DNA from 2 places in the Robertmurraya sp. FSL W8-0741 genome. Region 2 is predicted to be linked to the other one. Evidence: riboswitches for the same ligand, from Rfam matches in the RefSeq annotation. Region 2 holds a riboswitch; the other holds the start of a gene.

Region 1 (16,181 bases), 1.7 Mb from region 2:
ATTGCCGTTACGTCTACTTTTGCTATTACAGACTACAAAGCTTCCTACAGCTATATCGATAAAAATGGTTCTGAAAACCAAATAGAATATAGCATGCCGGCAGTAATTGGACCTAACGAATGGAAGGTAATTGAAGATGGAACTTTCGAGCCATGGGTTCAAGTGCCTGGTATTATAAATGCCAAAAAATTAAATACCGTAGTTTGGTCATTGGTGGTAGGACTGGGCTTGTATGTTTTAATTAGACTGATTCTGAGAAAAAGAATTGGAGCTGCCCTCCAGCCGTTAACGAAGAACATTAAACTTGATTTAGTCGATGAAATTAGCTATCGTTCAGTTTTGATTGGCTTCCCGGTGTTTACTTTAGGTGGCTTAGTATTTGCGATGATTTGGGCGCAAATCGCTTGGACCCGTTTCTGGGGCTGGGATCCGAAAGAAGTCTGGGCGTTGATCACATGGCTATTTTACGCGGCTTTCTTACATCTTCGTTTAGCCAAAGGTTGGCATGGTGAAAAATCTGCATGGTTAGCTGTTATTGGTTTTGCGATCATCATGTTTAATTTAATTGCCGTTAACTTAGTCATTGCTGGGCTACACTCCTATGCTGGTTAAGAAATAAGGTTATTAGAAATTTATATATTGCCTTCACTTTTTGTGGAGGCATTTTTCAAAACAAGATGTGAGCGCTTTTAATCAAGGCTGGGCTTGTGTTTTAACATATATACATTAGTGTCTAACTTTTAGTCAATCGTTTATAATGAAGGATAAGTCCGTAACACTTTTTTAGAATTTGTAATGGAAGTATTAAAAATTGATATGTTAGGGGGAGCGATTATGGATAAAGAAGTAAGAATTTTAGTTGTCGATGATGAAGAAAGAATTAGACGTCTTTTAAAAATGTATTTAGAAAGAGAAGATTATTTAATTGATGAAGCTGAAGACGGCAATGAGGCATTAGCAAAAGCGATTGCCAATGATTATGATGTGATTTTGCTCGATTTAATGATGCCGGGAAAAGATGGAATTGAGGTATGCCGAGAGTTAAGAGAAAAGAAAGCTACTCCAGTTATTATGCTCACTGCCAAAGGAGAAGAAGTGAATCGTGTCCAAGGGTTTGAAGTGGGTACAGATGATTATATTGTAAAGCCATTCAGCCCTCGTGAGGTAGTACTCCGCGTGAAAGCTTTGCTAAGGAGGTCATCAAGTACGTCGTATTTACAAACGGAAACAACAACAAAAGATGTCATTGTTTTTCCTAGTCTGACAATTGATAATGATGCTCATCGAGTATTGGCAGAAGGCAAAGAAGTTAGTCTAACACCCAAGGAATATGAACTTCTTTATTTCTTGGCAAAGTCTCCAGATAAAGTATTTGATCGGGAACAGCTCTTAAAGGAAGTATGGCATTATGAATTCTTCGGAGATTTGCGAACGGTTGATACGCATGTTAAACGATTACGTGAAAAGCTGAATAAAGTTTCAGAGGACGCTGCCAGTATGATTGTGACAGTTTGGGGTGTAGGTTATAAGTTTGAGGTTGTCAATGAATGATGTTTTGGCGCAGTGTTGTTGGTAAGCTCTGGTTTACCATTCTTTTTCTTGTTATATTTGTCCTGTTTATTTTAACAGTGATGCTGCTAGAATTCTTTGAAAACTATCATATTAATGAGACGGAGAGCAACCTTCAAAAAACAGCTACACGTATTTCGCATTTTTTGGAAGAACAGGATGAAAGTATCGGACTTCAATTGGCTTGGGAGCTTCTCGATGATAAGACAGAGGCGATGATTATTTTTGATGAACAAGAGTCGTTTTCTTCGCCTACGATGGATGAAAACTTCGGATTACCAGTGACTTACTTTTTAACAGATCCTGAGTTAATGAATGTTTTTACTGAAAGCAAGACAGTTAAAAAAATGGCCAATTACCCAGTGGCAAATTATGATGAGGATTCACGCTTATTAATCATCGGTACACCGATCAACATGATAGGTAAAGATCAGGGTGCGGTTTTTATCATGCAATCTTTAACGGTGATGGAAGAGACATCCAATTCAACAAAAAAATTTATTTTACTTGCTGCTGGAGTGGCTATTATTTTGACAACCATTTTTGCATTTTTCTTAGCAACAAGAATTAATGCTCCTCTGCGAAAAATGAAGGAGGCAGCTTTCGAAATTGCAAGAGGAAAGTTTGACACAAAGGTACCGATTTTAACAAATGATGAAATCGGGGAGTTAGCAACTGCTTTTAATCAAATGGGAAGGCAGTTAAAATTTAATCTTAATGCTCTCAGTCAAGAAAAGGAGCAGCTTTCCAGCATCCTTAGCAGTATGGTCGATGGAGTTATTACATTTAATCGTGACGGTACAATTTTGATTACGAACCCTCCTGCTGAAAGGTTTTTGCAGGATTGGTACTTTGAGCAGGATGGAAAATCAAGAAGTGCGGAAGAAGTTCCTTATGAAGTGATGGAACTTTTCAAGCTTGCGGTTAATACTGAACAAGAACAAGTCGGTGAAATCTCTGTTCAAGGAAGGTTTTGGGTCATTATTGTAAGTCCTTTATATAATAATACTTTCATTCGTGGTGCTGTCGCAGTCGTTCGCGATATGACCGAGGAACGTCAACTCGATAAACTGCGTCAAGATTTTATTGCCAACGTTTCTCATGAATTGCGGACGCCGATTTCGATGATGCAAGGCTACAGTGAAGCGATTGTTGATGGAATTGCGGAATCTGAAGAGGAAAAGATGGAAATGGCAAGAGTAATTTATGATGAATCATTAAGAATGGGCCGTCTTGTAAATGAATTACTGGATCTTGCTCGAATGGAGGCAGGACACATACAGCTTGATATTAGTTTAATAGAAGTGAAACCCTATATGGAACGAATTATTCGAAAGTTCCATGGGTTGGCGAAGGAAAAGGGAATTCATTTAAAAGGCGATTTCCATAATTTAGAGACCACTTATTATTTTGATGGAGATCGAATTGAACAGGTTTTGACTAATTTAATTGATAATGCGATCAGACATACAGAAGATAATGGCATCATTGTTGTTTCGGGAAAAATGGAAGAGAAGGGGCTTCATATTGAAGTATTTAATTCTGGCAAAGGCATTCTCGAAGAGGACCTTCCCTTTGTTTTTGAGCGCTTTTATAAAGGGGACAAAGCAAGGACAAGAGGCCGTTCTGGAACAGGGTTAGGACTTGCTATCGCCAAAAATATTGTTGAGAGTCATAAAGGACATATTTCCGTTCATAGTAAAGATGGACATGGAACGACATTTTCCTTTTTCATCCCTCGAAATTTATAAGAACAACAAGAAAACTGCCGACTCATCTTGATACACAAGGAACATCGAAAAGCGGAAGCGGCTTGCTCATCTCCGTACAAACTGGAAGGACAGCGACTGAGATAAAGGAAAACCGATGAGCGAAAGCGAATCGAGTTTGACTTATCGTAGGGAGGTGGGCTGAAGTTTGCTAGGAGATAGCCGCTGAAGCTGGACAAAGAAAAGCGGAAGCGGCTTGCTCATCTCCGTACAAACTGGAAGGACGGCGACTGAGATAAAGGAGATACGAAGAGCGAAGGCAAGTAATTGAACAGAAATATATGGAATCATAGCTCATCACCATCTTTTAAAAAAAGGGAGGAGTTTTACAAAACTTCTTCCTTTTTTTATTGAAAAATACTATATTAGTGATATTAGTGTATTTCTTTAAAGAAGAGAAATTTTGGAAGTGTCCTTGGGTGTTCGACATAAATAATTTGGACAATCATAGATACAAAAATTTCGACAATATGAGTGTAACTTTTGTGGATAATATAACGACTAATTGGTTGAACGGGGAGGGAAACCAATGGACTCCGTTTTTGATGAGCTGTATTCAAAATATCATCATGACGTTTTTCAATTTATTTTTTATATGGTGAAAAATAGGGAACAAGCTGAAGATCTTGTTCAAGAAGTATATATAAGAGTACTAAAATCGTACGACCGCTTTGAGGGGAAGAGTAGTGAAAAAACATGGCTGTTTTCAATTGCCAGAAATGTAGCAATTGATTATTTCCGAAAGCAAAAAGGCTGGCGACAGAAAATTGCTGAAAAGTTTGATTGGACTACAGGCCAGATTAAAGATGATAGTCCGATCCCTGAAGAAATTGCTCTGCAAAATGAGGAAATTTCATTGATATATCAATGTTTAGACCATTGTACAGTTGATCAAAGGATGGTTATCATATTGCGTTATATTCAAGAATTGACCATTATTGAAACAGCAGAAGCTTTAGGTTGGACAGAAAGCAAGGTTAAAACAACTCAACATCGTGCCTTAAAAGTATTGAAAAAAGAAATGGAAGAAAGAATGGCAAAGGAGGGGACAACAAGTGAGAAAATCAGAGTGGAGCGATGAACAGCTTGAGAAATTACTACGGGAAATGCCAAAGATTGAAGACAATCGCGATCCTCGTGATATATATCAAAACATTTCGCTTAGATTGAGTAAGAAAAAGCAACGCTCCTGGATCATCCCTTCTGTTGCTACTGCTGCAGTGGTTTTAATAATAGCAGTACTTTCTCCCAACCTTTTAGGTGAAAATTCTTCCTCTGAGCAATCAGCGGAGAGTGGAAATGCGACTGAGCAAGCTGAACGATCAGAGATGAATATAATCAAAGATGAGGGTGCAGGTATTGCCTATGAAAATGCTGTTGAGGAAAATCAGGATACCCCTACTAGTGATGACGCTGCTGAAGAAAGAGTGACTTCTTCAACTATTGACCTTAATCAAGAGTACACAGCCGTATATGCTGAAGATGTAGATGGTGCGGAAGAAAATGCGCTTACTTTTGCGATACCAGATGAGCAGAATCAAATTATCGTACCTATAACTGTGCTCATACAAAAGGAGAAGGGGAAGTCTCTTTTTGAGCAGTACACAGAGACAATGGCAAAGTTGCATGAAAAGGAATGGGGACTTGCGGAGACGTTCCCATTAAAAAATGTAGAACTATCGGTCATCAATGATAATATTTTAAAGGTAAATGTTCCAAGTGGTCAAACTTATCAAGGTTCTGCAAACGAAATCGCTTTTACATCTGTTATTAAGAAAACTGCGAAATCTTTAGGGTTAAAGGGAATTGAATTATATACAGATAATCAACCAGGAATTGAATTGGGCAATGAAGGAGAACTCTCTGGATTAAATCTTTCAGATGATGGAAATTATGCTTACTATTTTTACTATTCAAATGTGAATCCAGAAGTCCCTTATTTAGTTCCGTATGGGGAATCATTTACTAATATTGAATCGGCCTTAAATGCGATGAAGGAAAATGTTGATACTCATCAGTTAAGTGCGTCGATCCCTCAAGATATTGATATAGAAGAAATACACGGGGAGAAGGGGATGTTAACCCTACAGCTAAATGAAGAATCTGATATGACTAGCACAAGAACAATCCTTCAGACAATTGAAGCAATTTTACTAACAGCGAAAGAGTTTAATTATAACAAAGTAAAAATTGAGTATAGTAAGCTTGATAAAATCGGAAAATTTGTCTTTAATGAGGAAATGAATGTGCCGATTGCTCCTAATAAAAGGGAATTGTTAAATTGAGATTTCTAGAAGGCTGGTCTTTTTGCCTCCGTTCCGTTAAGACTTCTCATTATTTTGGCTGAAAATGTCTGTCTTGCGCCGAAAATGACAAATTGATAAGTGGGGTCGGGTACTATTTGAAAGTGCCCTGCTAAATTTAACAAGTGGGCTAATGGCCCACTTGTTTTTCTTTGGATAAACATTGTTCAAGTAGACTGGAACTGAGATATTAAACGGACCTTTTACATTAGATGCGTTAATCTGTCACTATGATTTGGTGTATGCAAGCTTGTATACTTTGTGCCTGCTAAAAAGATTAACTTAGTTTTGAAGAAACAGTCTTTGGACAACCTTTTGTTGTAATTAAGCCGTAAATCAATAATTTTTTGTATAAAAAAACGAAAACTATCCAAATAATAACAAATGTCTTTCTAAAAAGAAATTTTACAAAGCGAGGAGAGGATTTGACAGGTTTTTCATTTTACTCCGCTTAATTAGTAGTTCTAACAACGTACAAGCTGTCATATCGTGTAGGGAAAAGCTCAAATTAAGGAGGATTCTAATGAGAGACTTTGCAAAGCGTTTGTTAATTGCTGGGATTATGGCGTTTTTTATAAGCCTGTTATTTATAGGAGGAAAAAATATTCAAGCAGAGACAATTGATATAGAGGAAGCAGCGTCACATTGGATGTGGCCGGCAGATGGGATTGTAACCGATACATATGGAACACGGAGTGGACATCATAAAGGGATTGATATAGCTGGAGGATTAGGAACACCGATTTATGTAGTAGATGAAGGAACTGTTAGCAGATCCTATTATTCAAGTTCATATGGTCATGTCGTATTTGTAAAACACCCAAATAATTTTGAAACCGTTTATGCCCATCTTAGTAAACGAAAAGTAAACGAAGGTCAGAGTGTTAAACAAGGAGATATAATTGGAGAAATGGGCAGTACGGGTCGTTCTTCTGGAGTACATTTACATTTCGAAATACATAAAAAGGAATGGACTGTTAATAAAGAGAACTCGCTCAACCCTGTAGTCATTCTTGGGGACGTGGGTATAGGAGAAACAGTTCAAGCAATGGTACAGCAAAAAGATCATGTTCAGGTTGCAGGAGTGATGGAGGACACGAGCGATGTAGAGGAAGCAGGTGTAGCTTTTAAAGAAAATATAGCAAAATATCTACCTACTGACGATTATCAATTATTAGTTAGTGAGGAAAAAGATTTAAAGGATGAGGTAGAAAGTGCGAGTAACAAAGAAAGTGAAGAGGAGGCAACCAAGGATATTATTCACATCGTTCAAAGTGGAGATACTTTATGGGAATTAGCCGAAAAATACGATTCGTCCGTTGTTACGATTATGGAATCGAACCAATTAGCAAATGACGTAATCCTTCCAGAACAAAAATTAATTATTGAAGATCTCTCTGAAGAACAATATATTGTTAAACCCGGGGATTCATTAACTAGTATCGCAGAAGAAGCTAATTTATCAGTTGAAGAGCTGATGGAAATCAATCATTTAAGCAGCGAAATAATACAGCCACAGCAAATTTTAACGATTAAGCAGCAATAAACAATCGGAGGAGTTTTTCCTCCGATCGATAAACATTAATAAGATTAGAGAGTAATTTGATTCATTAAGACGATATCGTCTAGTTCAGATAGTAATTGGAGAGCAGTCGAGTCCAGTGGTTTGTCAAAGGACAGCACCATAATAGCTTCTCCGCCTATTTCTTTTCGACCCACTTGCATAGTTGCAATATTGATAGCGTGATCACCTAATATTTTACCGACGCGGCCAATGACACCAGGTCGATCCATATGTTGAATGTATAATAAATTTCCTTCGGGATGGAAATCAATATTAAAATCATTCATATGAACGATTCGCGGCCCATAATGATCAATATAAGTCCCTCTTAATGAAAATTGTCTATTCTCTACTTTGGCTGTAACAGTAATACAATTTGCATAACCAAACGAATTGGTTGAAATTTTCTCTCCAACTGTAATGCCTCGCTCCTTTGCGGTGAGCAGGGCATTTACTTCATTGACATGTACGTCTATACGGTTTTTGAAGAAACCAGATATTAGAGCTTTTGTTAAATAGGAGGTTTCGAGTTCAGTAACGCTACCTGAGTAATTGATAGATAACTCATCGATACCTTCTTTTACACATTGTGATAAGATCGAGCCAAGCTGCTTTGATAAATGGTGAAACGGTCGAATTTTTTCATAAATATCCTTGGACATCGCTGGAAGATTAATGGAGTTTGTAACTGGACGATCTTCAAAATAGGTTCTTACTTCTTTAGCGACTTGTGTGGCTACGTTTAATTGGGCTTCTTTCGTAGAAGCGCCTAAATGTGGTGTCACAATGACATTATCAAATTTCAAGAGTGGATGTTCTCCTGGTGGCTCCTCTTCAAAAACATCTAAGGCTGCACCAGCAACATGGCCGTTTCCGATATAGACAGCTAATGCTTGCTCATCGATAATGCCACCGCGGGCGCAATTAAGAAAATAGACACCTTTTTTTGTTTTTTTCATTGCGGTTTCATTAATCAGGCCTTTCGTTTCTTTAGTAAGAGGGGTGTGGACAGTGATGATATCTGCCTGTTCAAGGACTTCATCAAGACTACAGCTCTGTACATTGAGACTAGTTGCTCTTTCTTTTGTTAGAAACGGATCAAAAACAAGGACTGTCATTCCAAATACTTTCGCGCGTTTTGCTATTTCTGCTCCAATTCTGCCTAATCCAACAATTCCCAATGCCTTCCCATGAAGTTCGTTTCCAACGAATGCATTTCTTTTCCATTCCAAATTTTTAACAGATGCGTGCGCCTGAGGAATATTGCGCAATAGAGAAGCCATCATTGCAAACGTATGCTCTGCGGTTGAAATAGTATTTCCATCTGGTGCGTTGACAACAATAATCCCTCGCTTTGTAGCAGCGTTAACATCTATATTATCAACTCCGACTCCCGCTCGTGCAATAATTTTTAATTGAGGCATTTTTTCAAGGAGCTCTTCGGTTACCTTCGTCGCACTTCTTACAAGAATGGCATCAATTTCCTTCAAATTAACTTCTGTGTCTGTTACTTTTTTTTCAATTACTTGAGCATCAGCATAATCTAATAATGGCTGCAAGCCTTCTGCATTAATCGCATCGGCTACTAAAACTCGATACATTTGAACATCTCCTACTAATTATCAATTTTCTGATTATTTTACAAAACGAATATTAATATGTCAATGTAGAATTAATGTTCGTTATCTGAAGAAAACGCTTTCTTGAAAGTGGTGTCATAAATTAGTAAAAATCGTAGGCATTAGCACCTACGACTCTTTTTTATGTTATTTATCTTTTGTTAAACACATCCGTTAAAACAGGGACAATTTGTTTTTTACGGGATACAACCCCTTTTAATAAGGCGGTATGATTCTCCAATTTCACACCGTAAGCCTCTTCGACAGCATCAGCTGAGCGACCAAGAGCAATAGCGGTAGAATCACTATTTAATATGTCTGTGATGACAAAGACAAATAAGTCTAACTCCTTATCAGTGATGACAGCTTCCAGAGCCGATTCAATTTCGGTTTGTCTAGAGAGAACATCTTCGATATCCACAGTATTAACCTGAGCAACTTCAACTTTGCTATTCCCCATTTGGAACTCTTTTGCATCAAGGGAGATCAGCTGTTCAACTGACTTTTTGCTTAAATCAGCACCAGCTTTAAGCATGTCTAAACCATATTTTTGCGGATCTACACCTGCTATTTGAGCCAGTTCCTGCGCAGCTTGAATGTCCTCATTCGTGCATGTAGGCGACTTAAATAACAAAGAATCGGAAATGATTGCCGAAAGCATTAGCCCGGCTATATTTTTTTCAATTTCTACATTATTTTCTTTAAACAGTTTCTTAAGAATCGTCGCCGTACAGCCGACCGGTTCAGCTCGATAGTAGAGCGGTTCACTAGTTTCGAAATTAGCTATTCTGTGGTGATCAATAACTTCTAAAACACGAACATCATTAATGTCATCTGCACTTTGTTGGCGCTCGTTATGGTCAACTAAAATCACATTGCTAGCTTCTGCTGATACGGCTTGAACAAATCGTGGCACTTTTTGCTCAAATGTTTTTAGAGCGAACTCAGTTTCTCCGTTAATCTCACCTAAGCGGATAGGCTCGGTATTCAAACCAAGTTGATTTTTTAAATAAGAATATGCAATGCTTGAGCAAATGGTATCCGTATCTGGATTTTTGTGACCGAAAATAAGTATTTTATCCATTTTTATCTCCTTCTATATAAATGTTTATGGTTTTTTCTGAGGCGATAAAATGCCTATCTTTTTATGAAATTACTATTATAATTTACCATAAAATCGATGAAAATAACAAAAAATATCGAGCATAAGGTTAACTTCTTCACAAAGTCGCTTCAGTACGCTATAATAATGGTGTAATTAAATATTGGTCTATCTTCGGGGCAGGGTGTAATTCCCGACCGGCGGTAATGAGTGTTAGTCTCTGAGCCCGCGAGCCAATCATAAGCATAAGTGAATTTAAGAAGTTTCTTCTTGAGCTTAACGAAATGCTTTGGCAGGATTTGGTGCAATTCCAAAGCCGACAGTATAGTCTGGATGGGAGAAGATGGAGGTTCTGCAAGCGTTCAAATTTGCTAGTTTGAATGTTTATTAAGCGTGCCGTTTTATTCTCCCTCAAGTAAAAACTTGGGGGAGTTTGTTTTTGGAGGGAATATTCAGGATTTAAAACATCTGGCCATTTCGAAATAATGTGATAAAATCGAGCATTAATCCATTGTTCGATGAAAAAACTGCATTTTATCATCCAGTAGAATGAATTGGTTGTGCGTTTTTTCACTTTATTTATTGAGAAATGGATTCAACTAGGTTGTGAGCATCTTGCTGTTCCTTATCAATGGGCATAGCTTAGTAAGGCTGAACCTTTCTTCTTTAGGAGAGATGGATCCTTAAAAGGAGAGAGGAAAATGAAGAAGTACGACATCAAAGTTTTAGTTTCAATCGGAATGTTAAGCAGTATTGGATTTGTTCTGATGCTTCTAAACTTCCCATTACCACCTTTTCCAAAATTTCTAATGGTCGATTTTAGTGATATTCCTGCTTTAATCGCTGCATTAATTTTTGGACCAGTTGCTGGGGTACTGGTTGAATTATTTAAAAATGTGTTGGATTATATTTTGACAAGCAGTGACACAGGTATTCCTGTAGGTCATTTTTCGAATTTCGTGGCAGGAGTTCTGTTCGTCATTCCAACATACTATATTTATGAAAAATTAAAAACGAAAAAAGGTATGACCTACGCATTAATTGTTGGAACGATATTGATGGCTGTTGTCATGAGCGTCTTAAATTATTTTATTATCCTTCCAGCTTATACAATGTTTATGGGGTTCCCGGCCATGTCCGGTGAGGAAACAAGGCAAATGATTGTCGCCGGTATACTTCCGTTCAATATTGTTAAAGGGATTTTAATATCAATCGTCTTTATGCTTCTCTTCACTAGAATGAACACTTGGATTGGAAAACAGAGAGCATATCGAATATAAATAGGAATAACAAATGTCTCTAAAAGAAAAAGTCCTCTCTTTTTGTGAGAGGAGTTTCAGGCCGTAGGCAAACTCGAGATTTCGAGTTTGCCTACGGCCTATTTTATTTTAAATATAGATAGAATATCCATGTGGTTAGATTTCCACTCGGGGTGGCCGCTTTTTCGCGGGCGGCACTTGACTTCTGGGGGATTTAGCTGGGACTGATGAGACCTCACGGGAGCTTCAGCGACGAGGAGGCTCACCGCCCGCCCCCGAAAAGCGGAAATCAGCCTTTTTCCCACCATTCCGAAACAAAAAAATGACAAAAGGTAGCGAGAAGGGCTTCTCACTACCTTTTGTTGACAATCCGTTCTTTTGATTCGGAAATTATCGAGTGCTTAGTTGAAGAGCACCCTTTCGAAACGTGTATCTATAACTGGCGCAAGTAGCCAAAGCCTAACAAACTTTAGACATTCACTGCCTACGATTAGTCAATCAAGAACAGCTGTCGCTATTCAGGCTTCCTATATCGGAAAGACAGTCCCTTCTAGCTAGTAACGACGACGAGTAAGCTCCTGCGCTGCTTTACTTCTATTCAAACTTTAATGGATCTCCATCAAATGGTTCGTCTGCAACTTTAATGGAATCAGTTGGACAGCCTTCAAAAGCATCCATCATATCGTCTATTAAAACATCTGGAATTTCAACAATTCCTTCGTTATCATCAAGCGTTACAAATGCGATACCCTCATCATCATAATCGTAAATATCTGGCGCAGCAGCTCCGCAAGCCCCACATGCAATGCATGTTTCTTTGTCAACAATTGTATATTTTGCCATGTAAAAACCTCCCAATGAATTAAACATTTATTTTCATACATTTCATTAAAGTTTCTGAAACGTATTCCCTCATTCTTTATTGTAAAACTGTATGAGTAACATTTCAATATAAAATTAATGAGAATGCTTATCATAACAACGTTTTGGAACGGAATAGGAGCCTTTCTTACGTTTTCATGTTAAAATAAATGGGGAAACACGTCGAATTATGATATTAAAGAATACCGTTAAAAACGTGTTGTTGCTCTCCCATGAGGAACTATTTTTCAAAATATAGTAATAGGGTGATAGGATGCCAACTCCATTTATATATTTTGTCGTTCTTTTCTGTTTACATAAAATAAATGACGAGAGAACAATATACTCTTTATATCATCTCCTATGTGGAAAAAAATCTTCCCAGACCATACAAGATGTTCATCTTTTCCAAATTGCACAATTTTATAAAACATGTGATTTCCTAACAAGAAAGCAATTTGAAGAGATCGTTGAGGAGCTTGAAAGGAAAAATTTAGTTACTGCAACAAATGATCAGTATTATAAGCTCACAAGCAATGGTTTAGCGTATATGAAAAGAGAGTCTGAAAATTATCCGTTTTTATCCTATTTGAATGGTTGGGACTTCCAATATGCTAACATCTTTTGGCAGAGGATATCATTATTGGTTCAAGTAACTTCACATTTAGCTAATCAAGATCGAAATTATATTCCCATTCAGAGAAAGAAACCTTTGCTCAATTGGTTGAAAAATTATCTTATCAATAATCGATTCAATCGCAAAGAACTTAGTGATAGCCTATATAAAGAACTTATTCATGTTTTGGAAGATAGCCGCGAGATCGATCCAAGTGTTTTTGTCATTCGCTTAACTGGATTTGAGATAATTGGTTTGACGGAAAAACAGGCAAGTGAGTATTTAAAAATAGAGCGAACATTGTATCATTTTCAATTTCAGGCATTGCTACATTATATTTTGTCTAGAGTTCAAAAAGAACCGAAGAAATTTAAGCTTTTAGCGTCGCTTATAACAGATATTGAAACAGCTCTACCTTTAACAGATACAAGTAAGAAAACGTTGGCTCTCTTAAATAAAGGATTTTCACTCGAACAGATCGCTCAAATCAGAAAGTTGAAAGTTAGTACAATACAGGATCATATTGTTGAACTTGCTCTTCAAATGCATACATTTCAAATTGAACCTTTTGTAGGGAAGGAAATAATAGAACAGATTATGGCTGCACATAAACAGGCAACTTCTAAACAATTAAGACGGATTCGTGAATTGGTTCCAGAAGCAACCTATTTTCAAATCCGATTAGTTTTGACCAGGTTTGGTGAAAATAATGAAATTTGAGCTAGAAAAAAAGTTGCAGGAGTATTTCCGCTTTTCTACGTTTCGGCCCGGACAGAAAGAGGTTGTGTTATCTGTTCTAAACAAGAAAAATACCATTGCCGTTTTACCTACTGGCACAGGGAAGTCATTGTGCTACCAGTTTCCAGGATATGTACTTTCAGGTATCGTTGTGATCATTTCACCGCTTTTGTCGCTCATGCAAGATCAGGTCGAGCAAATGCAAATGCAAGGTGAAAAAAGAGTAATAGCGCTCAATTCATTTTTAACAGGCGCAGAGAGAATCAAGGCTTTACGCCAGTTAGAAAAATATAAATTTATTTACATTTCCCCTGAAATGTTGAACCTCGATGAAATAAAGCAGAGGTTACAATTGTTGCCGATTTCTTTGTTTGTGATCGACGAAGCCCACTGTATTTCACAATGGGGATATGATTTTCGTCCAGATTATATGAAGCTGGGAACAATTAGAGAGCAGCTTGGTAATCCACTTACGTTAGCATTGACAGCGACAGCTACGAAAGAAGTGGTTGCAGATATTGCACAAGTATTAAAATTATCTTCTTGGGATGAACATATTTTTTCGATGGATCGTCCCAATATTGCGATTAGGGTAGAAAAAGTGGCTGCTCCTGAGGAAAAAGAACATCATCTGATAAAGTTGCTTTCGTTTCTTCAAGGGCCAGGTATTATTTATTTTTCAAGTCGCAAAAGGGCAGAAGCTCTAGTTGAACGATTAAAGGATGAGGGCTTTCACAAAGTTATGGCTTACCATGGAGGCATGGATCAAGAAAGCCGAATTCTTATTCAACAGCAATTTATCCATGGACAACTTGATTTAATCTGCGCAACTAGTGCGTTCGGTATGGGTGTAAATAAAGAAGACGTCCGCTTTGTCATTCACTATCATATGCCACTGCAAATCGAATCTTATATACAAGAAATTGGTCGTGCTGGTCGTGATGGAAAAAAAAGCTTAGCGATATTACTATATTCACCAGGTGATGAGGCATTGTCATATCATCTGGTGGAAAATGAACTTCCAAACGAGACTCAGATTGAATATGTACGCCAATGGTTAAAATCGGGGAAACGTAGCGAAAAAGAAATGCGAACCTTTGTCGGGTTAAATGATGTTCAATGGCGCTTAATAACCGATTTCTTTGAGAATCTTGAAAACACCGTTTCTTTGGACTCTTCAATGGAGCAGTTCAAGCACTTTGTTGAAGAGAGAACGAGGCTAAAAAGAAAAAAAATTGAGGAAATCAAGAATTGGGTACACTCGTGCCATTGCCGAAGAGAAATTATCTTGAATTATTTTAGTGAAACAAAGAACATATCGATTAAGGATTGCTGTGATGTGTGTGGCATCGATTTAGATCTGTTTCAAAAAAGGGAAGAAGATGTGGCGAATTTGTCTTTTTCATTTGATTGGAGAGCCTATTTATCCAGCATTTTATTAAAAGGGTGAGCGTGTAAACATGAAAAATAAATATACGGAAATAGTTCAGGAGTTAAGCGATCGGGAAATCACGTTTCACCTAATAGCAACCCAAGTACTGCTACTGGTAATTGCGCTAGTAATAGGGTTCTTTTGGTTTGATGATTTTTCATCATTTTGGGAGTTGTTTATTTGGGACGATAAGAAAATTTGGTATGTTGGCGTCGGGGCTGGTTTAGCTATTGTCGCATTGGACCTCTTGCTGATGAAAATGCTGCCACCTTCCTATTATGACGATGGCGGCTTGAATAAGCGGATGTTTGAAAATAGAACTGTATGGCAAATTGCAGGAATTGCTGCAATGGTTGCGGTTAGTGAAGAAATATTATTCAGAGGTGTGCTCCAAACTCATATTGGACTAGTTGTCACAAGCGTTTTATTTGCACTCATCCATTATCGATACTTGTTTAACAAGTTTCTTTTCGTAAATATTTTACTTCTCAGTTTTTTAATAGGTTACATTTATATGGTGACAGAGAACTTGCTTGTCACAATTGTTTTGCATTTTGTTGTTGATTTTCTATTAGGTTTAGCCGTTCGCTACGATAAACAACCACCTCATGAACAGGAGGGAAAAATACATGAATAAAGAAGAACCGTACCGTGATCAGGCGGAACGTTTAAGAAAGAGAATTAGCAAAAAAGAGGAATCTGAAACTATCAAAGATTCATCGCCAGAACTGCCGCCACGAAGCAGGGTCCATTATCATAAGGCAAAAAGAACAAAGGTGAAGTTAAAATACCCTATGATTCGATTATTGGCTGTTTTTTTCATCCTTCTACCAATTGTTAGCTTTAGCATTTATACGATTAATGAAAGCAAATCGAATCGTTCTGCATCTGTTGATCGTCCTTTATCAGGAAATATTGAGGCGGTAGATGTTAAAAATGATGAGCAAAGTGAACGGGGAATGGAAGAAGAGCGAACGGGTGTTGAACCGGATGAAGACTTGACTCGAATAGAAGAGAATGAAGTGGGGGTGGAGCAAGAATCGAAAAAGGTTGAACCGGCGAAAGTGGATAATACGCTTCCTGATAAGGAATCTCCTAATGATAAAGCACCTGTGAAAGAAGAGATTATTTACCATACAGTACAAACAGGAGAAACGCTCTTCCGAATTTCAATGAAATATTATCAATCACAATCAGGAATTGAAATCATTAGAGAAGCAAACGGGATCAAAGGAAATGAGATACAGCTTGGACAAACTTTGAAAATACCAATAGAGCAGTAGGAATAAAAGACGATGTTATTGTTTGAAATAACATCGTCTTTTTCGTTTAGTACTGACGAAATACCA
Region 2 (16,181 bases):
GAATTAAAAAAAAGCATTATCTTCAGTCTGTTAATAGTGCAATCGATTTAAATAACTTCTTTTCCTTGCAATATAAAATTCCTTTAGGAATCTATGATCTCAAATCAGTACGTGATAGTGTAACAATGCGTATTGGGAAAGAAGGGGAAGAATATGAAGGTCTTAATGGTAGATTAAATCATTTAAAAGATATGATCGTGACTGCGGACGAGAAAGGTCCCTTTGGCAGCCCATATGTTGATTCAATCAGAACTTCCGTATCGGAAAAGACAACAGATGCGCTACAAATCATCTATTTATGCCCTTCTATGCAAGTCGCTGATGCAAAGGAGCTTGCGAAATCTCTTCAAAAAATGTTTCTGCAAATCCATGGCGGGACCGGAAGTTTAGAAATAGTAAGCAGAGTGTAAGCTGGTTTTTCGCCTAAAATAGGTCGGAGCCAACAGCACTTGCTGTTGGCTCCATTTTTATAATAAAGGGGCAAAGCTGATGGTTGATTCTCCCAAAGAGAATGTTCTCATTTAATTAGACGAATGCTTTGACAAAAAGTTTCACCTTTTTTAATAAATAAAATAACAAATTTAATTTAAACAAAATCATCAACAGAAATAGAGCTTAATCATTAGGCAGGAAAGATCCGAGTTGTTTTAAAGCAAAGGAGCCGTCTTTTCGACAAATCCATGTTCACGAACACTAATTTACATAGCTTTCGATAACAGAATGAACGTTCCAAATACGCAATATGCAAATTACTATTCACTGCGAGAAGAACAGCAGCCAAATGATGCTCATCTGCACTTGATATTCCTAAAGCATAATAAAAACGCAATACTTCGTTCTTATTGAAACGAAATACTGCGTTACATATGTATTGGAGCGGGTGATGGGAATCGAACCCACGACAACAGCTTGGAAGGCTGTGGTTTTACCATTAAACTACACCCGCATTTTTATTTATAATCTTATTTTTTTCGTTTCCCCGGCTCTGGCCTTACATGCCTCCAACTCTTCTCGCTGTTTCTTCGTAGCACTGTCGTCGAGGCAACTCGTCGCCCATTCATTGATGCTTTGCTCGTGGCTGTGGTTTTACCATTAAACTACACCCGCATTTTTATTTATAATCTTATTTTTTTCGTTTCCCCGGCTCTGGCCTTACATGCCTCCAACTCTTCTCGCTGTTTCTTCGTAGCACTGTCGTCGAGGCAACTCGTCGCCCATTCATTGATGCTTTGCTCGTGGCTGTGGTTTTACCATTAAACTACACCCGCATTTTTATTTATAATCTTATTTTTTTCGTTTCCCCGGCTCTGGCCTTACATGCCTCCAACTCTTCTCGCTGTTTCTTCGTAGCACTGTCGTCGAGGCAACTCGTCGCCCATTCATTGATGCTTTGCTCGTGGCTGTGGTTTTACCATTAAACTACACCCGCATTTTTTTTATACTCTTATTTTTTTTTCGTTTCCCCGGCTCTGGCCTTACATGCCTCCAACTCTTCTCGCCTTTTCTTTGTAGCACTGTCGTCGAGGCAACTCGTCGTTCATTCATTGATGCTTTGCTCGTGGCTGTGGTTTTACCATTAAACTACACCCGCATCGTACAGCTTACTTAATTTTATTTCAAAAATAATAACATAGAACAATATATCATTGTTTTTTTTTGTCGTCAATAGAATTTACAGAAGAAATGTCGAAAAATGATAGGTTTTTTGCTTGTTTCTATGATTATTGAAAATATTGTGACAATATTTTAAAATAAGAATTAGTAGCATTGACACAGGTCTAACGGAGGATTCGATACATGACTTTGCTTAAAGGCTTGCTCATAAATCTTCTCGTCATTCTAGTTCTAGTTTTATTTTATAATATGGTGGTAGTAAATCAACAAAAAAGGATTTCACCCCGTTTCCAAAAGTCGGTTCTTGCATTTTTTTCTTCCATATTAATTATTCTAAGCCTGCTATTAGCAATTGCGATTGAAGAAAACTTTGTTTATGACCTAAGATTTATTCCTTTCCTATTAGGAAGCCTTTATGGCGGTAAAAAGGTAACACTCTGGCTAGGAGCACTCCTTATTACAGCTCGCATTCCAATTGGTGGGGATGGAATTTGGCTAACAGCCTTGCTTGTCATATGCTTTAGTCTTATTTTCTTCTGCCTCTCTTCTCGGTTCGAAGAAAAACCAATAAAATGGAGATTATTTTTCACTACGTTTCTCGCATTTCTATATTCCATTTTGGCATTATTAATTCCATCATTCTACTATGGTTTTCATACCATTGAGACATTTTTCATTTATTCCCTTGTACTCACTGCTGCAACCTTTTTTGTCACCTATCTTACTGAACTACTGCGAACAACATGTATATTACAGCAAAAAACAATCAAAAACGAAAAAATGGAAATTGTCAGCCATCTAGCTGCCAGTATAAGTCATGAAGTTCGCAACCCGTTAACATCAATAATTGGCTTTCTTCAATTAATTTTAGAACAGAGGGACGTTCCAGATAAATGCAAAATCTATGCCTCACTTGCTTTAGATGAAGCATCTCGGACGGCGGTCATCATTGATGACTACCTTACTTTTGCCAATCCTCATCCAGAAAAGCTTCACGCGCTTGAAATTGATAAGGAAATTTTGCAATGCAGAGACCTGATTTCCCCGCTTGCATTGAAACATTCAGTTGATATGAAAATTGTTTTTTTCCATACTGATAAAATCAAAGGTGAGCCTCATAAATTTCGTCAGGCTTTACTGAATATATGTAAAAATTCAATCGAGGCTATGCCCACTGGAGGGACACTTACGATTGTCACCGCTACCAAATACAATGAAACATTCATCCATATCACCGATACTGGTCAAGGGATGAGTCCCGCCCATTTAGCTCGCTTGGGAGAACCATATTTTTCTTTAAAAGAGCAGAAAGGAACTGGACTCGGGATGATGGTAGTCTTTCGAATTGTTGAAGGAATGGGTGGCAATATTAAAGTAAATAGTGAGGAACAGATTGGAACTTCTATTACATTAAGCTTTCCATCCTTTGCTTGAAATACCGACAAAATGCCTCAAAACATATAGTTCTCTGGCAAGTTTTGAACATTTTTTCAGGATGCTGTTAAGAATCCGTTGTACAAAAAAGGACAACCTCTTGGATACCCTTCTCCAACGTCTGTCCCTCATAGAAGGACAGCATCCTTATTTTTTATTGCCTCGGGGCAAATAATATCACCATCACACCTACGATACAAATCGCTCCTCCCAGCCAATCGTATAAGTCTGGTGTTTTCCGATCAATTCCCCATCCCCAAAGAATCGAAAGAATAATAAAAACACCGCCATATGCCGCATATACCCTACCAAAAGTAGGGAAATTCTGAAAAGTAGCTATTACTCCGTATAAAGCAAGTGCCAGTCCACCTAAAATGCCCAAATAAAAAGATTTGCCTTCTCGCAGCCATAACCATATTAAATAACCTCCACCAATTTCTGCTAAACCTGCCAATAGAAATAAAATAAAAGCCATTTTTTAACCCTCTCCCTATCTTTGAATATCGACTTCTCCATTATGACAGATATGTGAAAGATGGAAAACGTATTGATCTTTTCACAAATTGATTATATGATATGTACAGAGTATAAATTGTGTATACAATTTATACTCTGTACAATTATTGATAAGAGGAGCGCGAAAATCATGATCAAAACCGCATTTTCCTTTGCTGGTGGATTTGTTCTTGTATTTCTTGAAGCATATATTGTGTTGGTTTTTAAAGGCTATCATTCTATCGAGTTCGGAGGTATGCGACCTTTTTTGAATGTATGGATCATGAATTTTTTTCTCCTCTTCTCCATTTTCACCCATATTGAAATGTGGAGAAATGAGCAAGGTAAAACCCAAAGAACTACTCGATAGGCTTGATTAATAAATACGTACCACTAGAAATATTTTCAAAAAAGTATATAGTTAAAGAAAGATGTTTATAAAAGACTTATCATTAAACTATGTATCTTATTAGAAAAATGTGGTGATAACATGAAACTTGGTAGAGCTGCTAATAAGAAGAAACAAATGGAAGAAAGAATCTATGAAGCAGGAATGACACTTTTTCAAGAAAAAGGCGTAGCAAATACAACACTGCAAGAAATTTGTGAATTAGCTGGTGTATCCAAAGGAACTATTTTCAATTATTTTTCATCAAAGGAAGATATTGTTGCAAAATTTGGTCAAAATCAAATAAAGGTATTACGAGAATTTGCCGAACAACTCCCCGTTTCACTGAACACAAAGGAAAAAATTATTGCTGTTCTTATGGAAGATATACGTGGTGTTAAGGAATCTGCCTTCAGTGCCAAAGCCGCCTTAAAGGGGATCTCTGAAGGTGGAGAAAAGGTTTACGAGTTAGAATCTAAAAATCGCCGTGACTTAGCAAATATTTATGAAAATATTTTAAAAGAAGGTAAAAAGGCAAATAGTGACTTAAACACTGCTTTGGTGGCAGACTTAATCGTCAGCATTTACTTTCATGTCCTAAATAAACACTTTTACCACAATGATCAACGTGATAAACTTGAAACAACGATCATTGCTTCACTTGAAGTCATCTTTGATGGCATTAACTCACATATAAAAGAATAAAGTTATCGATTCCTCTTATGTTGACCATCTAATTAGCTCCGAGGTTTTGCGCCCTAGTACCCGAATTCACATGAAAAACAGAGCAACGTTTGGGGCGCAGTATTCGCATTATTTAAATTTACACTCCCCACCCCTTTTGAATCATTTGAATGTGGCTTATTTAACATTGCAAGTGTGCGCAAGAAATGATTAGCGTTAGAACGATGATATCTTGCCTAACATATTCTCGTTTTCTAACTCTTCCTCAGTCTCCATTTTTCTCTAACAATGATCCACAATTTATCCGTATAGTTCATCGCTATTCCCATAAAATAACTTCATACTGATTAAATTAAACATCAATTGGAGGTAAGTATTTTGGGAGCTTCTAAAAAAAAGCAACAATTAACCACTGCGGAAATATCAGCACTTTGGTTGCAGTATGTGGGAGATAGTATGGCGATTTGTATGTATAAATACTTTTTGAGAATTGTTGAAGATAATGAGATTAAATCGATAATAAAATGGTCTTTGCGTTTGGCTGAAAAACATATAATAAATATTGAAGAATTTTTAAAAAATGCCGACTTCCAAATTCCCATTGGATTTACTGAAAATGATGTCAATTTAAAAGCTCCACGCTTATTCTCAGATCAATTTCTCTTATTTTATTCATATATTATGACTATTCACGGCTTAACTGCTTACAGTTTAGCTATAACCAATTCGCAACGAACGGATATTCAAAATTATTATTTCGAATGTCTAGAGTCATCTAAAGATCTCTTTCAAAAGATCATAAAATTAGCTGAAACATACCCAAAATATTCCCCAGTTCCGATTGTCCCTTCTCCTAACGGAACTGAATTTACCAGTTCCACCGGTTTTTTATCAAATTTAATTGGCGATAAAAGACCGCTCAATATTACGGAAATAAGTAATCTTTTCTTTAATTCAAAAAAAACCGGATTTGTGCGAACTTTAAGTCTGGCCTTCAGTCAAGTGGCAAAAACAGAGGACGTTCGCGATTTTATGTTAAAAAATGTAAAGCTGGCAAACAAAGACACTGAGAGCTTTAATACGATATTAGAGCAGGATCATCTCCCAATTCCTGAAAAATGGGATGCTGAAATTACTAGCTCCACTGAAAGCCCATTTTCTGATAAATTAATGATGTTCCATGCCGCATTTCTCGTAAATACCGCACTCTCCTACTACGGTGCTTCATTAGGCGCTAGCCTTAGAACAGATATTATCTTAAATTATAAAAAAGTTTTTAACCACGCCATGCAGGCTGGAACTATCTGCTATAACATTATGGTGAAGCACGGCTGGCTTGAAAAACTACCTGAGGCAATTGATCGCGACTTTTTAGCAAATAGCAAAAAAATTTAAGATAACCAATCACTATTAAAAGGCGACCACATCTAATCGAGTAGTCGCCTTTATATCATTATTCATATAATCCATAAGTTTTATTTACATCCTGAATAAAGATAACACCATTTCCTGGTTCATCAATTTTAAGTTTATTTTGAATGGAAGAAACGATTGCATCTGTACTTTCCTTTTTTGACAAAATTAATACCATCTCTTTTTCAGGTTCAATATCCATTGAAAATAATTTACTCGTTTCATGAATACCAGAACCTCTAGCATTAATAATGGTGCCTCCTTTAGAACCTGCTTCGGTTGCGGCGTCAATAACATCTCCTGCATTTCCTTTTTCCACTATAACGGTAATAGCATGATACATACTTTCTTCTGCACCTCTACCTTCATTTAATTGAGCACTCTTGCAGCTTCTTGCACCAATAACGCGACCAACAGAGGTTGTAAATGCAATGCCTTGATTCGTCTTTGTCAATTTGAATTTATGGACCAGTTGTTCAATAGCTTGATTTACTGTTATTTTATCAGCTACCAGAATCACAATCTCTTTTCTTATATCGTTTATTGCTAACATTTCCAAGAGGCGGTTCTTGATTGTCCCTTTGCCCAATAAAACAGTTCCTCCTGAAATCCCATGCTTCTTTGCTGTTTGCAAAATCTTGCTTCCCTTGCCAAAGTCGACAATGATACAAACCTGTTCAAAGATGTTCATTTCAGAATTACTGGACATTTTTCACCACACCTCTCTTCACTGATTTTAATTTAAAAATAACTCCAACAATTTGTAAAGTAATTAAAGGCGTTAACGCAACCATAGCTATCATCCCAAATCCATCGACAAGAACATTGGCTCCTTCCATCGCCTCTGCTGCACCTTGGACAAATGCCAATATGAAAGTTGCGGTCATTGGTCCTGATGCCACTCCGCCAGAATCAAAAGCAATTCCTACAAATAACTTTGGAACAAAATAGGTCATTCCGATCGCTAAAATATATCCTGGGAGAAGATAATGCCAAAGCTGAAGCTCAGGAATAAGGATCCTTAACATTGATAAAGCTACAGCAGCTCCTACGCCAATACAAAGTGAAAACAGTACCACTTTTCTCCTTACATATCCACTTGTTACATCTTCTATTTGATGCGTTAATACATGGACTGCTGGCTCGGCCAAGATTGTAACGAATCCTAATACAAATGCGACAATAATAAGATATGCTTTACTATCCAAAGAGGCAATAGACTGCCCAATCGCTCTCCCTACATCCATAAAACCAGCATTCACACCAACTAAAAAGAAAACAAGACCAATAAAAGTGAATACTAATCCGGTGACAATTTTCCTTACCTCTTTTCTCGACATTTTAAAAGAAAATTTCTGGAATAAAAGAAAAATAATCAGAATCGGAAGCAAAGCAATAATAATCTCTTGTGCTATGATCGGAAATTCATGTGAAAATGGCCCTAGTATTGAAAAGGATTGCTCACCATGTTCTTCCAAACTGCCTGTAATTTTATCCGACTTCGATATAATATTCATAATCATAACGGAAATGATTGCCCCTGTTGATGCAATAGCTACAAGGCCAAAACTATCTTGTTCAGACGCTTTGCTATCCTTTTTCATAACAGATACCCCTAGGGCAAGAGCTAAAATAAATGGTACGGTAAGCGCACCAGTTGTTGCGCCGGAAGCATCAAAGGAGATCGCTAAAAATTCGGGAGTTGTAAAAAATGACAAAATAAGAATGATTATGTATAAAATCGTTAGTAGTTTATATAAGGGGAAATTATAAACAATTCTGACAAGCCCTGTAGCAATAAGAACACCTATTCCTATAGAGACAATAATGACGATGCTCATTTTTGTAATAAGGCCTGCAGTAACAAAATCGACCTGCCCAGCTAAAATATGTAAGTCTGGCTCGGCAATTGAAATAAAAAAACCGAGCAGCAAACCGACAATCATGACAATCCATACTTTGTTTGTCTTTGTTAATGATTTCCCCATTAGCTGACCAATTGGAGTTATCCCAATATCGACGCCAAATAAAAAGATTGATAAACCGATAATAATCAACATCACACCAATTGTAAATCGAATAATTAATAGTGCATTATCAAGAGGGGTTAATGTAAAGTTCAGGATCAACACAATTACTGTGATCGGAAGAACCGCATATAAAACTTCCTTAAACTTGGAGATTAGAACATTCAAATAGAGTTCATTCCTTTCATGCATTAATTAAGTAACAACAGTGAGTAATGAAGGTTGATTCACATTGCGGAAAAAGTATTCTTTCCAAAATACAAACAAAAAAAGTTTCTACCGGCGATTTAAACATATAAGTCTACCAAACTGACAGATTTCATAAAAGATTCATTCAACTATGAAAAAAATAATCCATCTTTATTATCGCATAAAGATGGATTATTTTAGTAATATTATGTCTCTATTTACATCCATGACCACTTACAAAAAGCATACATTTTAATAGGTTTCTGGCAATTGTAAAATCCAGTTCACCCAGCCCATAACGGTCGATGCTCTTCTGAAATATGTACTTTCTTTATGAACATTGTATAACTGAGACTTTTTCATTATCTCTACGACTCGGGCCTTTTCAGGTAGGGTTCCCTTTTCAAAATACTCGGCTAATACTTGCCTAAAAGGCTCATGGATAAGAATAGATCGGGTCAATCTCAAGAATTTTTCTTTTGTCTTCAGCCCCATTATCTCTCTACCGGCTCGGGTTAAACGAAACATTACCTGCTTATTCCCATCCCTGTACGTTTCGATTAAACCAAGATACATACCAGCTCTTGTATAATAGCTCGTTTGCCTTTCATCAAAAGCATAATTTAAAGTGATTTGCTCCTTGCTTAGATCATTCTCCACCAATAACCCTAGCAAGTCCACGACTCTCATAAATGAGTCTGCCTGAGGAAATGGAATCTCAGGCTCTGGAACGTTTTGAGCAGAACGAAATACTCCCATGATATCGTCGTGTACGATCCCTTCATGAGCAATAATAAAATCCTTTTGCTCGATTAGCTTTAATGAGTTATAGCGATTCGGGTCAGTAAATTCATAAATAAAAAAACTAAAGATATCATTAGAGAAGGTAAAGAACACAGGAATTACTTTTTTATTCGTCTTCTCTTTCCATAAACGGTAGGGATAATAGAGCTGCCTTACCAAAAAATCATCAACCGTCTCATTTTTCGCTTCCACAATCATGAATTGATGTTCGCTTTCATAGCCGCCATCAATTTCAATTTGCGAGTTTTTTATCTCAATAAAACGCTCCATTCCCTGTTTCGTTTGAATATTAAAATTAAATTCTTTAGACGACATTCTTCCTGAAATCGTTTGGTAGGATGACTCCCCAAGAATCCTTTCCATCATTCCAGTCACATGAGCACAATGGAGAGCCGAGCTTTCTGAATAGAGATTTGCAGGATCAATTGTCGTAATCATACTTGGTAAATCAACTTGAATCGGCTTAAGTCTTGGATTATACTTCACCTTCTCATAAACATTGAATTCTCCAATAATATAGCTTGAGCGAGAGAGAGGCAAAATCGACAAACCATGTTCTTTAAATAACTTTGGCAAATGGCTAAAGTGGTCAAACTTAGCCATCAGTCTTGGCTCTCGAACCTCTTTGATTTCTTTCGCTTGAATTTCAAAAAAGCCATCTTGCTGAATTTTTTGGAGAATGTGGTGCCGATCAAATAAGATCTCCCAAGCTCTATCTGTTTTCGTTTGGCTCATAATTCATCACCAACACTTCATCAATTTTGCCCCGCTTCGATGCGACAGAGTTGATGCTTCTCGATGCTGATACAATTTCGATGTGGAACTCCTGATAGATCTCTTTAATAAAGTCAGTCGCAGAATTACTTAATAAAAACCTGCACCCTTTTTTATTTAACTGGACACAAAGATCTCGCAATCTTATTTGATCTTCTCTTCTAAAGCCATCTAAACTATAGCTAGTAAAAGAAGACGTATCAGATACTGGATCGTACGGAGGATCAAAATAAACAAAATCGCCCTCTTTTGCAGCCTCAACTACCTTCTCAAAATCAGTATTTAAAATCGTGATTTCACTCATACTTAAGTAATGATGAACAGCGCGAAGCACCGGTTCGTTGACGATTTTCGGGTTTTTATATTTTCCAAAAGGGACGTTAAACTGACCTTTACTATTTACTCGATATAATCCGTTAAAGCATGTTTTATTTAGATAGATCATTCTCGCTGCTTTTTCCACAGGAGAAAGCTTGTTATAGTCTTCCCTATTCCTATCCAGATTACGTATTTCATAAAAGTAGCCGCTGTTATTGCCATTGTCATGCTTGTTTAATTCTTTTATTAACTCATCTACATGATTCATCACAACTTCATAGACGTTCACAAGCTCGATATTAATATCATTAAGAACAGCCTTCCTCGGCTGTAAATCCAACAGAACTGCTCCCGCCCCAATAAACGGTTCATAGTAAGTATCGATATCAGTTGGGATATATTTTCTAATCTCAGGAAGTAATTGTCGCTTCCCGCCAGCCCACTTCAAAAAAGGCTGAGGTTGTATATTTTCCCCTGCTTTTTCCATGTTGATTACAACTCCTCAAAATACGAACACAAATTCTATTACCTATCATATCACGTTCGCTTGGACAAATAAATGAGGGATTCTCCATCATTTTTGCAAAATTATATTGTATAACCACGATCTATTTATGGTTTAATAAGTTTAGGCTCATGGAGGTGATGAAATTGAACCAGCCAAACACCACTACAGTAAAAGAATTGTGTACCGAGCAGGATTGGGTGGATGCCTTTCCTGTCATGAATCAGCTTAGAACTCATTTAGATTTAGAGACCTATCTTCAACTTATTGGTGAGGCAAAAGATAAGGAAAACTATCGCATGTTTGCGATTCTTGAAGATGAAACAATTGTAGCTGTCACGGGGTTCATGCCGATGATTACTCTCTATAACGGAAAATTCATCTGGGTATGTGATTTAGTCACCGATTCCAATCATCGCTCAAAAGGATACGGTGAAACTCTCCTCAATTATGTACATTATTGGGCAAAAGACAATGGTTATGATGTTGTTTCACTTTCTTCCGGCTTACAACGATTGGATGCTCATCGTTTTTATGAAGAGAAAATGGGCTATCGCAAGGTAAGCTATGTTTTTTCTAAGGACAACATTCAATAATAAAAAATAGTAAATTAATGACGCTCGATTGTTAATACTTGTTGTCTGGTTTTTATTCTGCTATGCTTTCTTTAATTGAATAGGATTTCCTTCGGGGTCGGGTGCAATTCCCAACCGGCGGTGATGAGGGGTACCTCTTAGTCCGTGACCCGTTTTCACATATATGGAAACGGTGGATTTGGTGAAATTCCAAAGCCGACAGTAATAGTCTGGATGGGAGAAGGAATATGTTAAATGCTCAAAAAAAGCTGGTTTTGACGTTTATTTGTGCTGCTATTTTTCTCCCTTACTATCATTTAGTAAGGGATATTTTCGTTTCAATGGAGAATTTTTTATAGAAAGGGGCAACTTTACTTTAAAATGAATGATTGTGAATATATGAACATAGCACTTTCTTTAGCTCGTGCTACTTTGGGTCAAACAAGTCCCAATCCTAGTGTCGGTGCCGTGTTGGTGAAGGATGGAAGATTAGTAGGCACCGGTGTACACCTAAAAGCTGGTACTCCTCATGCAGAGGTTCATGCAATACATTCTGCAGGCAACGATGCAAAAGGAGCAGTCATGTATGTTACTCTTGAGCCTTGTAGCCACTATGGGAAAACCGCACCGTGTGCTGATCTGATCATTCAAACAGGGATTAAAAAAGTATTTATTGCAACGCTAGACCCAAATCCTCTTGTTTCAGGCAAAGGAATTGAGAAGCTTATTCAGGCTGGAATTGAGGTAGAAGTCGGTTTATGCGAGGAAAAAGCGCTACAACTTAACGAGAAATTTTTTCACTTTATCCAAACGAACACTCCATTCGTAACGATTAAAGCAGGCATTTCATTTGATGGAAAAACAGCAACTAAAACAGGAGATAGCAAATGGATAACCTCTCCTGAATCACGTCAAGATGTCCATCAGCTTCGCCATGAGCATGATGGAATTTTAGTAGGAATCAACACGATCCTACAAGATAACCCTCTTTTAACCACCAGACGACCCCAAGGTGGAAAAAATCCCATTCGAATTGTTTTAGACTCTGAACTAAAAATACCCATGTCAGCACAGGTTATACAAGATCGTTCAGCAAGGACATTCATTTTTACAGGAAAGCAAATTAATATCGAGCGAAAAAAAGAGCTCGAAGATCAAGGAATCACTATTTTTACACAAAATAATGCTCAAGTTTCCATTAAAGAAGTTTTGACTACATTAGGTGAATTAAACATCATGTCCGTTTTAGTAGAAGGCGGCTCAGAAGTTCATGCCTCCTTTTTGTCAGAAAATGCTTTTCAGCAAGTTGTAGCTTATATCGCTCCGAAAATCATTGGCGGCAGAAATGCGATTCCTTTTATTAGTGGTGTTGGTGCCGAGCTAGTAGAGAATGGAATGCAGCTTCAGTTCATTGCCGTCGATCAGCTTGGATCAGATATCAAAATCACAGCAAAACCTCTTACAAAGGAGGAACCTGTCTTATGTTTACCGGAATCATAGAAGAATTGGGAAGGATTGAAAGCATTCAATCTAAAGGAAATACTCTCATTCTTGCCATTCAAGGAAAAAGGGTGCTTGAAGGCTTAAACATCGGGGATAGTATTTCCGTAAATGGCGTCTGTTTAACCGTCACAAATTTTAGCCAGACTTCCTTTTTTGTTGATGTCATGCCTGAAACATTTAAAAGCACCTCTTTATCTATGTTGCAAAGAGGCTCTTTAGTGAATCTAGAACGTGCACTTGCAGCAAACGGACGATTCGGAGGACATTTTGTGACTGGACATGTAGATACCGTTGGACAAATTTCGAAAAGAGAACAAAAGGAAAACGCCATTTACATTGAGCTTACTTTCCCAAATCAATTCAACCATCTCGCCTTATATAAAGGTTCAATTGCTCTTGACGGTACATCATTAACGATATTTGGGAATGAGCATAATCGATTAACAGTTTCTCTTATCCCTCATACAGTTAAGGAAAGTGTAGTTGGGCTTAAAAAAATCGGTGATCAGGTCAATATTGAATTCGATATGATTGGAAAATATTTATTTTCATTTTTTCAATCAAAAGAAATAAAGCGGGTTTCCATTGATTTACTAAAGGAAAATGGTTTTATGTAGCTTTGCCATGAAAGGAGGAATAAATTGATGTTCCATTCAATCGAGGATGCATTAGTAGATTTAAAGGAAGGAAAAATGATTATTGTTTGTGATGATGAAGATCGCGAAAATGAAGGAGATTTACTTGGTTTAGCAGAATTTGCAACACCGGAAATGATTAATTTCATGGCAAAGGAAGGACGCGGACTCATATGTGTTCCCCTTGCAGAATCCACTGCGAAGAAGCTTAAACTTCAGCCAATGGTTGAAAATAACACTGATAATCATGAGACCGCCTTTACCGTCAGTGTTGATCATATAAATACAACAACAGGAATCAGTGCCTATGAACGAGCATTGACAGTGAAAAAACTAATTGATGACAACTCCCTTCCACATGATTTCAGAAGGCCAGGTCATATTTTTCCCCTTATCGCCAAGGAGGGAGGAGTTTTGTGTCGAGCTGGACATACAGAAGCAGCTATTGATTTAGCTAGATTAGCAAATTCTAAACAAGCAGGCATCATTTGTGAAGTGATGAATAATGACGGAACAATGGCACGAGTTGACGATCTAATGCTATTGGCGGATAAATTCGACTTGAAAATAATTACAATAAAAGAATTGATAAAGTATCGACTTGAACACGATTCAGTAATCGAACGTCATGTTGAAATACATCTCCCTACCAAATTTGGAGAATTTGAAGCAATTGGCTTTACAAGTAAAACAGATAACAAGGAACATGTCGCCCTGATAAAAGGGAATATTCGGGAAGATGAATCAATTCTTGTAAGAGTGCATTCAGAATGTTTAACAGGTGACGTATTTGGGTCAAATCGCTGTGATTGTGGTCCGCAACTACATGCTGCTCTGGAACAAATTGAGAAGGAAGGCCGCGGAATTCTACTTTATATGAGACAGGAAGGCAGAGGCATTGGACTCATAAATAAATTAAGAGCTTACAAACTTCAAGAACAAGGTTATGACACCGTCGAAGCTAATCAGAAACTGGGTTTCCAAGCTGATTTAAGAAATTATGGAACCAGTGCGCAAATCTTGCGAAATCTCGGTGTTCGAAAGCTGCGTTTATTAACAAATAACCCACGAAAGATCGCAGGTCTTGCAGGTTTAGGTTTAGAAGTAGTGGAACAAATTCCCCTGCAAATGCCAACAAAAAAAGAAAATGTAAGCTACTTAAAAACGAAGCAAGAAAAACTTGGACATTTACTATCCATTGATTAACTTGAACACATATTTTAAATTTTTATAGGAGTGAATCGATCATGGCAAAAATACTTGAAGGAAATTTAGTCGGTACTGGATTGAAAATTGGAATCGTTGTATCTCGTTTCAATGAATTTATTACGAGTAAACTATTGGCTGGAGCCGAGGATGGATTAATAAGGCATGGTGTTAAGGATGAAGATATTACCGTAATGTGGGTACCTGGAGCCTTTGAAATCCCTCTCGCTGCTAAAAAATTAGCTGACCAAAGAATCTTTGATGCGATTATCACCCTTGGAACAGTCATTAGAGGAGCAACACCTCACTTCGAATATGTCAGCAGTGAAGTCGCAAAAGGTGTTGCCGCTACTGGAATGCAAAGTGGTACACCGATTATCTTTGGTGTCCTTACTACAGATTCAATTGAACAAGCGATCGAAAGAGCCGGAACAAAAGCGGGTAACAAAGGCTATGAAGCAGCTGTTGGAGCCATTGAAATGGGAAATCTTTATCAGCATTTCAATTAAACGATTTTCAGCTTTCGAGAAAGATGCCATCGAATAAGTATAGCTATGGTATTTAACAAGAAATTTATGGGGATTTTAAAGTCGATTGTGGAGCTCCACGTAAAAACACGGACTTGACGTTCAAATGAGCTGTTTATTATCAGTTTTATTCGAGTACCTTTTATTGTTGCAGTGCTTTGTGAATAATTGCGGCTCTCCCTTATATCGCCTTAGCTCAAAAAGAAAGTGGAGAGAAAGAAATCTTTTATCTCCACTTTCTTTTACTATATTGAATGAAGGCTTCTCAATTCGTGCCTTCGAATTTAAACTCATATCATTTGATTACTTAAAAAGTTTTAACAAACGAGCCCAGAATCCTTGTGGTTCTTCCTCCAATTCTTCAACCTTTTCAGGTTCCTCATATTTAATGCTTTCTGTTTTTAAAACAAATTGGACAGAATTGATGTTTTCATTTTCCCCTGACATGAAAGATACGGCTTCAAAGTCAGACTTATCGTATTCAGCCATCATTTGCTCAACTTCTTCCTTCATTTGCTCTGGAATATTACTTGTCGCATCTTTTAGATCCCCAGTACCGTCGTGGAGCCCACTGACACCACTTTCTAATTCGCCGGTCCCAGTTGACAAATCAGCAATACCACTATTGAGCATGCCGTATGAGCTTGATAATTGACTTACCCCACCTGCATAACCGACTAATCCAGAGTGGAATTTTTTATAATTCGCTGAAAGATCGCTAATTCCTTTTTGTAATAGAACAAATGAATCTGCCATATCGTTATTTTCTAGGGAAGAAGAAATTCCTTTTGCCATTGTTTCAAGATGCGTCGTTATCTCTAGAAGACCTCCACTAACCTGTTCTAATGTAGAATTCACCCCATCAAAAGCAGCTTTGACAGCTGTATAAGTGCCTTTTGCTTTAAGTGCGGCAGAATAGGTATCCAGCAATCGGTCTAATACATCGGGATCAGCACCGCTACCATATAGCTCTTGGATTTGTGCTTCGGAAATTTCTTGTGCTGGAATAGCATTCATCGCACCATCTAAAGTTTGGTATGAAATAGCGTAATTTTTCTTTAGCGTAGCTAAACCTGTTGACGTTTTTTTT

The links. Region 2 has a riboswitch for FMN ahead of ribD (bifunctional diaminohydroxyphosphoribosylaminopyrimidine deaminase/5-amino-6-(5-phosphoribosylamino)uracil reductase RibD). Riboswitches for the same ligand answer to the same signal wherever they lie in the genome.
Region 1: it holds a riboswitch for FMN, as region 2 does, so the genes downstream of both, NST02_RS10535 (ECF transporter S component) here and ribD (bifunctional diaminohydroxyphosphoribosylaminopyrimidine deaminase/5-amino-6-(5-phosphoribosylamino)uracil reductase RibD) in region 2, are expected to answer to the same signal.

Annotation. Positions count from the first base shown of each region.
Region 1 is NZ_JBBOQG010000001.1:2,172,979-2,189,159, forward strand. It holds gene ccsB (c-type cytochrome biogenesis protein CcsB) at 1-612, shown strand, start outside; gene NST02_RS10500 (response regulator transcription factor) at 835-1,551, shown strand; gene NST02_RS10505 (ATP-binding protein) at 1,548-3,320, shown strand; gene sigX (RNA polymerase sigma factor SigX) at 3,868-4,419, shown strand; gene NST02_RS10515 (GerMN domain-containing protein) at 4,394-5,623, shown strand; gene NST02_RS10520 (M23 family metallopeptidase) at 6,165-7,187, shown strand; gene serA (phosphoglycerate dehydrogenase) at 7,232-8,806, opposite strand; gene NST02_RS10530 (manganese-dependent inorganic pyrophosphatase) at 8,976-9,908, opposite strand; FMN riboswitch at 10,093-10,275, shown strand; gene NST02_RS10535 (ECF transporter S component) at 10,628-11,206, shown strand; gene NST02_RS10540 (ferredoxin) at 11,780-12,028, opposite strand; gene NST02_RS10545 (helix-turn-helix domain-containing protein) at 12,321-13,382, shown strand; gene NST02_RS10550 (RecQ family ATP-dependent DNA helicase) at 13,372-14,850, shown strand; gene NST02_RS10555 (CPBP family intramembrane glutamic endopeptidase) at 14,861-15,469, shown strand; gene NST02_RS10560 (LysM peptidoglycan-binding domain-containing protein) at 15,462-16,115, shown strand.
Region 2 is NZ_JBBOQG010000001.1:3,902,653-3,918,833, forward strand. It holds gene NST02_RS19065 (B3/B4 domain-containing protein) at 1-410, shown strand, start outside; tRNA gene NST02_RS19070 (tRNA-Gly) at 873-946, opposite strand; gene NST02_RS19075 (sensor histidine kinase) at 1,798-3,048, shown strand; gene NST02_RS19080 (YnfA family protein) at 3,203-3,523, opposite strand; gene NST02_RS19085 (hypothetical protein) at 3,695-3,913, shown strand; gene NST02_RS19090 (TetR/AcrR family transcriptional regulator) at 4,034-4,636, shown strand; gene NST02_RS19095 (DUF3231 family protein) at 4,994-6,010, shown strand; gene NST02_RS19100 (P-II family nitrogen regulator) at 6,069-6,737, opposite strand; gene NST02_RS19105 (DUF1538 domain-containing protein) at 6,727-8,223, opposite strand; gene NST02_RS19110 (type II restriction enzyme) at 8,497-9,783, opposite strand; gene NST02_RS19115 (DNA adenine methylase) at 9,761-10,627, opposite strand; gene NST02_RS19120 (GNAT family N-acetyltransferase) at 10,864-11,241, shown strand; FMN riboswitch at 11,325-11,470, shown strand; gene ribD (bifunctional diaminohydroxyphosphoribosylaminopyrimidine deaminase/5-amino-6-(5-phosphoribosylamino)uracil reductase RibD) at 11,602-12,720, shown strand; gene ribE (riboflavin synthase) at 12,702-13,340, shown strand; gene NST02_RS19135 (bifunctional 3,4-dihydroxy-2-butanone-4-phosphate synthase/GTP cyclohydrolase II) at 13,368-14,564, shown strand; gene ribH (6,7-dimethyl-8-ribityllumazine synthase) at 14,606-15,073, shown strand; gene NST02_RS19145 (YhgE/Pip domain-containing protein) at 15,395-16,181, opposite strand, start outside.